4 regions of the Bacillus sp. Marseille-Q1617 genome follow, and region 1 is predicted to be linked to each of the others. Evidence: riboswitches for the same ligand, from Rfam matches in the RefSeq annotation. Region 1 holds a riboswitch; each other region holds the start of a gene.
The links. Region 1 has a riboswitch for S-adenosylmethionine ahead of HWX64_RS15580 (methionine ABC transporter ATP-binding protein). Riboswitches for the same ligand answer to the same signal wherever they lie in the genome.

Region 1 (2,203 bases):
ACCCAATACAAACGTGATAAGGACGGACATCCCCGTCATATAAAGGGTTTCCAGTGTTGCTTCCCAGAGCTTTTCCCAATCGACATTCGGAAAGATCGTTTCGATCATCCTGCCATCACCTCCACTTTCACCAACTGGCTTTCGGCAAACGCAAGGGCTTCTTTAAGCTGGGATTCCGCTCCGTCCAGATGAACGAACAATGTGCCGTATGCACCTTTTTGTGTCTGGGATATTTGCCCCTGAAGGATATTCACTTCAAGGTCGAATTTTCTGATCAGGGAGGTGATCAGCGGCTGCCCGGTCGATTCACCCACGAACGTAAATTTCAAGACCTTCCCTGTCGAGTAATCTTGGATGAGCTGTTCAATCACTTCATCCGAATCTTGATCCTGAGACACTTCCTTCACAAACCTTTTTGTCACCTGCTGCTGAGGATTCCGGAATACTTCGAGCACATCCCCGAGTTCAGCAACCTTCCCATTTTCCATTACGGCTACACGATGACAGATTTTTTTGATGACGTGCATTTCATGCGTGATCAGGACGATGGTCAGTCCCAGGCGCTTGTTGATATCCACAAGCAGATCAAGGATGGAATCGGTTGTCTGGGGATCAAGTGCAGATGTCGCTTCGTCACACAGAAGTACACTCGGGTTGTTCGCAAGTGCCCTTGCGATGCCGACACGCTGCTTCTGGCCGCCGCTCAGCTGCGCAGGATACGAATCCCCTCTCCCTTCAAGGCCGACAAGAGCCAGCAGTTCATTTGCCCTTTTATTTCTTTCTTTTTTAGGAACACCTGCTATCTCCAAGGGGAACTGAATATTTTCAATGACAGTCCTTGACCATAACAGATTGAAATGTTGAAAAATCATGCCTATCGATTGTCTTGCCTCGCGGAGCTTTTTACCTCTAATCGTAGATACTGCCTGACCGCCCACGTTAATAGCACCTTCAGTCGGGACCTCAAGTCCGTTGAGCATCCGGATCAGCGTACTTTTACCGGCACCGCTATAGCCGATCACCCCGAATATTTCACCTTCCTTAACGGAAAGGTTCACTCCGTCCACTGCAGAAATCGGGCCTGATTTCGATTGATATATTTTCTTCACGTCTGAGATGGTAATCATGATGTCGGTCACCTTCCTTCTTCTTGAGTAAAACGATCGTTCTAATATGAATTAATACTTCTCTTATTGCCCACAGTCTAGGTATGAGGGCAATAAAAAAACCTTCCCGCAGATAAGCAGAAAGGCATAATCATATGATTATCCTTCCTCTTATCTGTCAAAGCATAGCTTTGAGTGAATTGGCACCATTTCAATAAAATTGACGGTTGCCGGGCTTCATAGGGCACGTCCCTCCACCACTCTAAATAAGAGTAAGTCTAAATATATTAAGTTAATATGTGTAAAGTCTCAGAAAATTTGCTACAAAAGTGATTTTATCACCACATATAAAGGGTGTCAATTCTTTTTTTTCAGAAGATTAGAGTAATCACTAAATTTCCACAGTCTCTTTTATGATGGGTCTTGTCAACCACAACACAGACTCCACGAACAACAGCGGGCGGTAACCACCGCGAACAGATAATTGATTGTTTTCAACCATCCGCGATAAAAGCTCATCCCCTTTTAAAACACGTGTAATCATTTCCTTATTTCCATCGATAAAAAATTGAGGTTCAGATTTCATACTGTCTTCCATAATAAAGCACTCATTATTTGATAGAGAAATGGTGTAGCGCTGATTTTCACATTCGAAGGCAAGAATAAATGGATCTGAAGGAAATAACAGCTGCAGATGGTACTTGGCATGACATTGTTCAATTAACGTCTCTAAATGATTTCTCATAAATACCCTCCCGCGAATCTTCTTACTACTTAATTCTACATTTGGATATTCTATCCTTTTTCAGTTGCTCGACATGATTTTGAAGTAATAATGAATCACTGTCGAAATAGATAATATTGAATATTCAGAATATAAATTCCGAGCAATTTCTCTTCATTTCCCAAGAAATATGTCCTAGTTTGTAGAAAGGTTTTCAGGGTTGAGCAGCTACATTGGACACCTATATTAAAGTGATAGCGAAAATGACAAAATAAAAAGACCTTTATCCATTAAAGGTCTCTGTTTTCTTCAACATTTCATATAGATAGGGCACAGATTGAAAGGCATAAATCCTTTCCTTCTCTTCAGAATT
Region 2 (2,203 bases), on a different contig from region 1:
CATTTTGATAGAGACATTTCTACTGAAGAAATCCCCTAATGGAAAACGATTTGCCTCAGTGCCATATACACCTGTCAATTGCACCGTCCCGAATTTCCTTACTGCCTGCGATGCGGTTTTAATAGGGGAGATGGTTCCGAATTGATTATCAAATTCAGATCCGAACGTCTCATCAGGAGCGACGGTCCCATCCATTCCTACACAGTCGATGACCACATCAGCACCCCCTTTGGTATATTCGTGGAGGACAGAGCCGATGTCCGGGGTCTCTTTGAAATTATAGATTTCAGCACTGTTTGTACGTTTAGCATGACTTAGACGGTGCTCAACCTGATCGACAGCAATGACGCGCTCGGCCCCTTTTAACTTGGCGAACTTCTGAGCCATCAGTCCGATCGGACCGCTCCCAAGAACAATGACCGTATCCCCTTCTTTTACTCCGCTGTTTTCAACGCTCCAATAAGCCGTCGGAATGACATCCGAAAGGAAGAGGACACTTTCGTCGTCAAGGTTACTGGTCTCAGGTACTTTAAATGAAGTAAAGTCCGCATAGGGCACTCGTAGATATTCTGCCTGTCCGCCTGGGTAGCCTCCCATCATTTCAGTAAATCCAAATAGACCTCCAATTTCTCCATGTGGGTTGGAATCGTCACACTGACTTTCCATCTGGTTCTTGCAGAAAAAACATTCCCCGCAGCCAATATTGAATGGAATGACGACACGGTCCCCTTTTTTCAGACTTTTTACTTCCGACCCTACTTCTTCGACAATTCCCATTGGCTCATGCCCCACTACATAATCTTGTTCCGGTTCGATTCCGCCGTGGTAAAGGTGAAGGTCAGAACCACAGATACCACTTGCAGTGATTCTCACGATCATGTCTGTATTTTCTTGAATATCGGGAGTTTCAACTTCTTTGACCACCATTTTTTCTTTTCCTTGGAAAGTCACGCCCTTCATTCCTATCACATCCTAATCAAGTATTTCTATACATATAGACTTGATATTGGTTGTTCAAACATATATTTTTTATGCATGCTATTTTGTACGACCTTTTGCTTAAAAATAACTCTTGGCATTCCATTGAAAATGCCAAAGTATTCATAATTTTCATTGACTTTTAATAAAGTATGATGTAAGTTATGAAGAAGTTATTTTAATAAAGTGATTGATGATAGTTAATTAAACCAAATAGATTCTTATCCAGAGAGGTAGAGGGACTGGCCCTATGACACCTCAGCAACCAGCCAAGGGCATGGTGCTAATTCCAGCAAGTTGAATTCAACTTGGACGATAAGAGGGAGATTGAACGACTGAAGCCTTCTTATATTTCATAAGAAGGCTTTTTGTTTTATATCCTTTTTCGTTTAAATAAGAAAAGGAGTGACGAAATTGAAAAAACACATCGATACCATTCTCGTTCAATCAGGAAATCGTACGGATGAGAGGACAGGAGCAATAAGTCCTGCCATTCACTTATCAACCGCATATCAGCATAAGGGGATCGGTCAATCGACTGGATTTGATTATACGCGGACCGGAAACCCGACCAGGACCATTTTGGAAGATACACTGGCTCTTTTGGAAGAGGGGGATAGAGGCTTCGCTTTCAGTTCGGGGATGGCAGCCATCCAAGCTGTACTGAGCTTATTTTCGTCAGGTGATGAATTGATTGTTTCCCAGGATTTGTATGGCGGAAGCTATCGTTTGTTTGTACAGTATGAAAATCAATACGGTATCAGGTTTCATTTCGTGGACACTCATGAAGAAAATCATATTGTTGAAAAAATAAACGAAAAGACAAGAGCGATATTCCTTGAAACGCCAACCAATCCATTAATGAATGAAACAAGTATTTCAACGGTGTCTACCATCGCTAAGGATAACGAGATATTACTGATTGTGGATAACACCTTTTACACACCAATCCTTCAAAAGCCCATTGCAGAAGGTGCTGATATAGTCGTTCACAGTGCTACAAAGTATCTAGGCGGCCACAATGACGTACTTGCCGGTGCTGTCATCGTCAGAAACAAAGAATTGGGAGAGAAACTCTATACCATTCAGAATTCGATCGGTGCCGTTCTTTCACCCTTTGATTGCTGGCTGTTACTCCGCGGCATGAAAACATTAGGCCTGCGGATGGCCCAGCATGAAAAAAATGCAAATGAGGTTGCAGAGTATTTAACGAATCATGACTGCG
Region 3 (2,203 bases), on a different contig from region 1:
AGCACCTGGGTCGGTCGATTCGTCGCATCACTCACCATTCCCCAGATAGGCTGAAAGAATATCATCATAATGGGGCCGATCGACATGATCGTCCCGATTTGGTACCCATTCAACCCAACACTTTCACTTAAATACACGCTTAACAGCGGGTACAGGCTCCCCACACCAAAAAACGTCAAAAAATAAAAGCCTTGTAAAGTAAAGACTTGATTACGTACCGTTTTTTCCACTTCTGTATCCCCCAGATGATTTTTTATCCCTATAATACTAGACCTATTCTAGAAGATTGTAAATCCTTTTTATGGATAAAGTAAGACTATGCATCTGTGGCTCAATCTTTAAGAAATCTTATTAGCATGGGATTCCATTTGAATGAATCATATTGGCTGGAAAACTTTTTATAGTCCTATGAACATTTTTCCGATTGACTTTTCTTCTTAAACGCCTTAAAGTATGTAAGTATAATTTCAAATGAATATAACGTATTCTTCTTATCCAGAGAGACGGAGGGACTGGCCCTATGATGTCTCGGCAGCGGACTCTTTACGAGTGCTGTGCCACATCCAGCAAGCATGATGCTTGAAAGATAAGAAGAGTGTTTCTTTTATTGGAAACCTCTTCTTGTCGAGAAGAGGTTTTTATTATTATCCAGCGAGGTAATACCCTTATCGTTGGGAGCGGGTTACGTTGAAAAAGTTGACCTGATAGCGAATTTGTCGCTGGTGACATATTTCCCATCGCAATCCATTCATCAATAACCAATTGTCAAAGGAGTTGTTCATATGATTAAAGAAAAAGGAAATCTTCTGGCTTTACTGCCATTACTCATATTTGTTTCGCTCTTTCTCGGGGCGGGAATCATTTCAGGAGATTTTTACGCATTCCCGGTATTAGTCTCCATCATCATCGCTGCTGTAGTGGCGCTGCTCATGAACCGGAAGGACTCCCTGAATGCTAAAGTGGAGCGCTTTGCCAAAGGAGCTGGACATCCAGATATTATGATCATGGTGTTCATCTTCCTTTTAGCTGGAGCATTCTCGGGAGTCGCTGAGAAAATGGGCGCTGTAGATTCGACGGTGAATCTAGCTCTTTCTGTACTTCCAGAAAACCTTGTTATTGTTGGACTGTTTTTAATTGCTGCATTTGTTTCATTATCCATGGGTACTTCAATGGGTACGATCGCGGCACTTGCCCCGATCGGTGTCGGAATCAGCTCTGGTACGGATATCGCCATGCCTGTTGCGATGGCAACGGTCATCGGTGGTGCGATGTTTGGCGACAATCTCTCATTCATCTCTGATACAACGATTGCTGCCGTCCGTACCCAGAAGACGGAAATGAAAGATAAATTCAAGGTGAACTTCTTTATCGTTCTTCCTGCAGCCATCCTAACGATGGTGATCTTATACTTTATTACGGCAGGCAACCAGTCAACGGTGGATGCCGATGCCTTTAACTGGGTGAAGATCCTTCCTTATCTTGGAGTCATCATAGGTGCATTGGCAGGATTGAATGTGTTTGTTGTTTTATTCGGAGGAATCGTACTATCGGGAATCATCGGATTTGCCGATGGAAGCTTCACACCTTCCAGCTATTTTGGAAGTGTTGCTGATGGAATGACCGGCATGGCTGAAATCGTGATTTTGACCGTCCTTATCGGAGGTGTGGTTGAACTTATCCGTTATAATGGTGGAATACAGGCGCTGCTTTATCTTGCCACCCGCAAGATCCGCTCTCCACAAGGAGCACAGCTGGCAACAGCAGGACTTGTCAGTTCAACCAACCTTTGTACGGCAAACAATACGATCTCAATCATCATTGCAGGGCCGCTTGCGAAAGAAATCGGTGAAAATTACGGAGTCGATTCCCGTAAGTCTGCAAGTATCCTGGATATATTCTCTTGCTCCGTACAAGGCTTGATACCATATGGAGCACAAGCGTTATTAGTAGCAGAAACGGCAGGAATCTCGCCATTAAGTGTTATTCCATATGCGTTCTATCCGATTCTGACAGCAGTATCCGGATTGGTTGCGATCCGATTTGCACTGCCGAAGTTTACCCGTTCAAAAGCACCTAAGCCGAGCACCGCACGGTCATAAATAGCAAAGAGACAAACCCTCGAGGGTTTGTCTCTTTTTTATGTCTTCACGTAAAAGCGTCAGGATGATCCGGCAGTGCCACTAGATCAACAAATAATCACTTA
Region 4 (2,203 bases), on a different contig from region 1:
CCTGCATTGATGACGCAATCGTCCCCAAAATCTTTCATCAATTGGGGGACCAGCCCGGGATGGATCCCCGCTGAAGGGACTGGAAACGTCTCCTTAAACCGATCTGAATTTATCAATTCATCCCTGATGGCCATCACTTGTTTTCTTTCTAATGCCACACTCCCATATGGTGATGGAAATAAAGAGAAATCAGCTCCTGTCATTCTTAGAAACTTACCAAGCCATAAAGAATAACTCACCCCGTATTGCGGAGAAGCAGCTGCAGCCCCCGAAAAAGAAGGGTGCGCCATTATAGGAAGGCCGATTTCATCATCCTCCCTTAACTCCTGCAGTACATCCAGGCCGTAGGTAAATACATTAAATAATAAGGCATCCGCCCCAAGCTCTCTTGCTTTCCTCGCTTTTTCTTTCAAGCCTTTGGTTCTTCCAGATAAGTTGACTGCGTAGAGAGTTCGTTTTCCCGTTTCTTCATAGACCTCACGGAGTACTTTATGTCCGGTTTTGATTCTGTCAGCAAATGGAGTCAATTCGTTATCAAAAAGGATTTCATCGTCTTTCACTAAATCCACTCCGCCCAAAGCCTGGGCTTTAAGCTGGGACTGCAGGTATTCCAGATCCCTACCGATCACCCCTTTGAAAATGCTCATTAATAGCGGCCTCTCAAAAACTTTCACTTTTTCCCTGATTCCTTCAATCCCAAATCGGGGACCCGGATACTCCTTCTTTAATTCTCTTGAAAATTGAAGATCCTTCAGCTTCACTTGCCCATCAAGAGACAGTTTTCCAAAGACAGTTGTAAGAATCGCCGGTATATCATTAGAGTAGTTTCCGGATGGATAGGCGATCTGTATTTCCGCCCTTCCCCCATCTCTGCCTTCATTTTCTTTAACCTCCACTACCCTGCCTTTGTACTTTCTTAATTGTTCTTTCTCCAGTAATGGAAGATCGGTCCAAGAACCGACAGTTAGTCCAAGCGCGATTCCTTCCGCTTTTTTTTCAAAGGTCCCGATCTTTCCTGTCATGACATATGTAGCAATAACTTCTCCCACTCGAGATGCCTCCCATCTTGATTGCTTTTAAATGTTCTTCGTAGATACAACATAAAAAACCCCTTCGATAAGAAGAGGTTTGTCTAGTACTCTGTCTTATCTCTCAGCAAGTAAATTGCTGCAAGAATTAGCACCGTGCTTAAAAAAGTCGGTTGCCGGGCTTCATCGGGCTGGTCCCTCCGCCTGCTCTTGATAAGAAAAATCATATGCTATTACATTTTATTTCAGTTGGATTATGGCATCATTTTTCATTTCTGTCAATCTTTTTTATCAAACAATTTCAAATTTTCAATCCTGCGCACAGCTTCTTCCAGACGTTCTACACTGGTCAATAAACCTACGCGGACATATCCTTCACCATGTTCTCCAAACCCTACACCTGGTGCTACAGCGACTTTAATTTCTTCAAGGAGGTAATCTGCAAACTCCACAGAGGAAAAGCCGGGGGGAACCTTAAGCCATGCAAAGAAAGAACCTGCTGGTGCTTTAACCTCCCATCCGATATTTTGCAGCCCGTTTATGAATGTTTTTCTTCTGGATTCATAAGTATCGACAAGTTCTTCGACGCACTTCTGAGATCCGAGTAAAGCAGCCACTGCAGCTTCCTGGACAGCCCCGAAAAGACTTACATACATGTGATCCTGAAGAATGTTAATGGCTTCGATCACACTTTTATTCCCGACTGCAAAGCCCACTCTCCAACCGGCCATATTATAGGTTTTTGAAAGCGTATAGATTTCAATGCCTGTGTCCTTTGCCCCTTCTGCTTCCAAAAAGCTGACAGGCTTTTTCCCTTCGAAGCCGATTGCACCGTAGGCAAAATCATGGACGACACAGATATCATTTTGTTTCGCGAATGATACTGTATCTTCGAAAAATGAACGGGAGGCAACCGCTCCTGTAGGGTTATTGGGATAGTTCAAAAACATGAGCTTTGCTTTTTCAATGTCCTCTCTTGCAATCCTCTCATAATCCGGGAGAAAATGATTCTCTTCTTTCAACGGCATCGTTACCATCCGTGCTTCCGCAAGGGATACCCCTGACAAATAATCCGGATACCCCGGATCCGGAACCAATACTGTCTCACCGGGGTCCAACAGGCATTGGGGTATCTCCACCAGCCCTGCCTTCCCTCCGAACAGGACTGCAACTTC

Region 2: linked by a shared signal. The riboswitch ahead of HWX64_RS09115 (methionine biosynthesis PLP-dependent protein) and the one ahead of HWX64_RS15580 (methionine ABC transporter ATP-binding protein) in region 1 are both predicted to bind S-adenosylmethionine.
Region 3: linked by a shared signal. The riboswitch ahead of HWX64_RS00580 (Na+/H+ antiporter NhaC family protein) and the one ahead of HWX64_RS15580 (methionine ABC transporter ATP-binding protein) in region 1 are both predicted to bind S-adenosylmethionine.
Region 4: linked by a shared signal. The riboswitch ahead of HWX64_RS07220 (2,3-diketo-5-methylthiopentyl-1-phosphate enolase) and the one ahead of HWX64_RS15580 (methionine ABC transporter ATP-binding protein) in region 1 are both predicted to bind S-adenosylmethionine.

Annotation. Positions count from the first base shown of each region.
Region 1 is NZ_CAHJXM010000002.1:842,983-845,185, reverse strand. It holds gene HWX64_RS15585 (methionine ABC transporter permease) at 1-108, opposite strand, end outside; gene HWX64_RS15580 (methionine ABC transporter ATP-binding protein) at 105-1,127, opposite strand; SAM riboswitch class I at 1,275-1,379, opposite strand; gene HWX64_RS15575 (hypothetical protein) at 1,498-1,851, opposite strand; gene HWX64_RS15570 (thioredoxin family protein) at 2,114-2,203, opposite strand, start outside.
Region 2 is NZ_CAHJXM010000001.1:1,840,009-1,842,211, forward strand. It holds gene HWX64_RS09110 (zinc-dependent alcohol dehydrogenase) at 1-960, opposite strand, end outside; SAM riboswitch class I at 1,197-1,300, shown strand; gene HWX64_RS09115 (methionine biosynthesis PLP-dependent protein) at 1,393-2,203, shown strand, end outside.
Region 3 is NZ_CAHJXM010000001.1:100,074-102,276, reverse strand. It holds gene HWX64_RS00585 (MFS transporter) at 1-230, opposite strand, end outside; SAM riboswitch class I at 489-593, shown strand; gene HWX64_RS00580 (Na+/H+ antiporter NhaC family protein) at 783-2,099, shown strand; gene HWX64_RS00575 (cyanophycinase) at 2,197-2,203, opposite strand, start outside.
Region 4 is NZ_CAHJXM010000001.1:1,449,076-1,451,278, reverse strand. It holds gene HWX64_RS07220 (2,3-diketo-5-methylthiopentyl-1-phosphate enolase) at 1-1,049, opposite strand, end outside; SAM riboswitch class I at 1,143-1,248, opposite strand; gene HWX64_RS07215 (pyridoxal phosphate-dependent aminotransferase) at 1,307-2,203, opposite strand, start outside.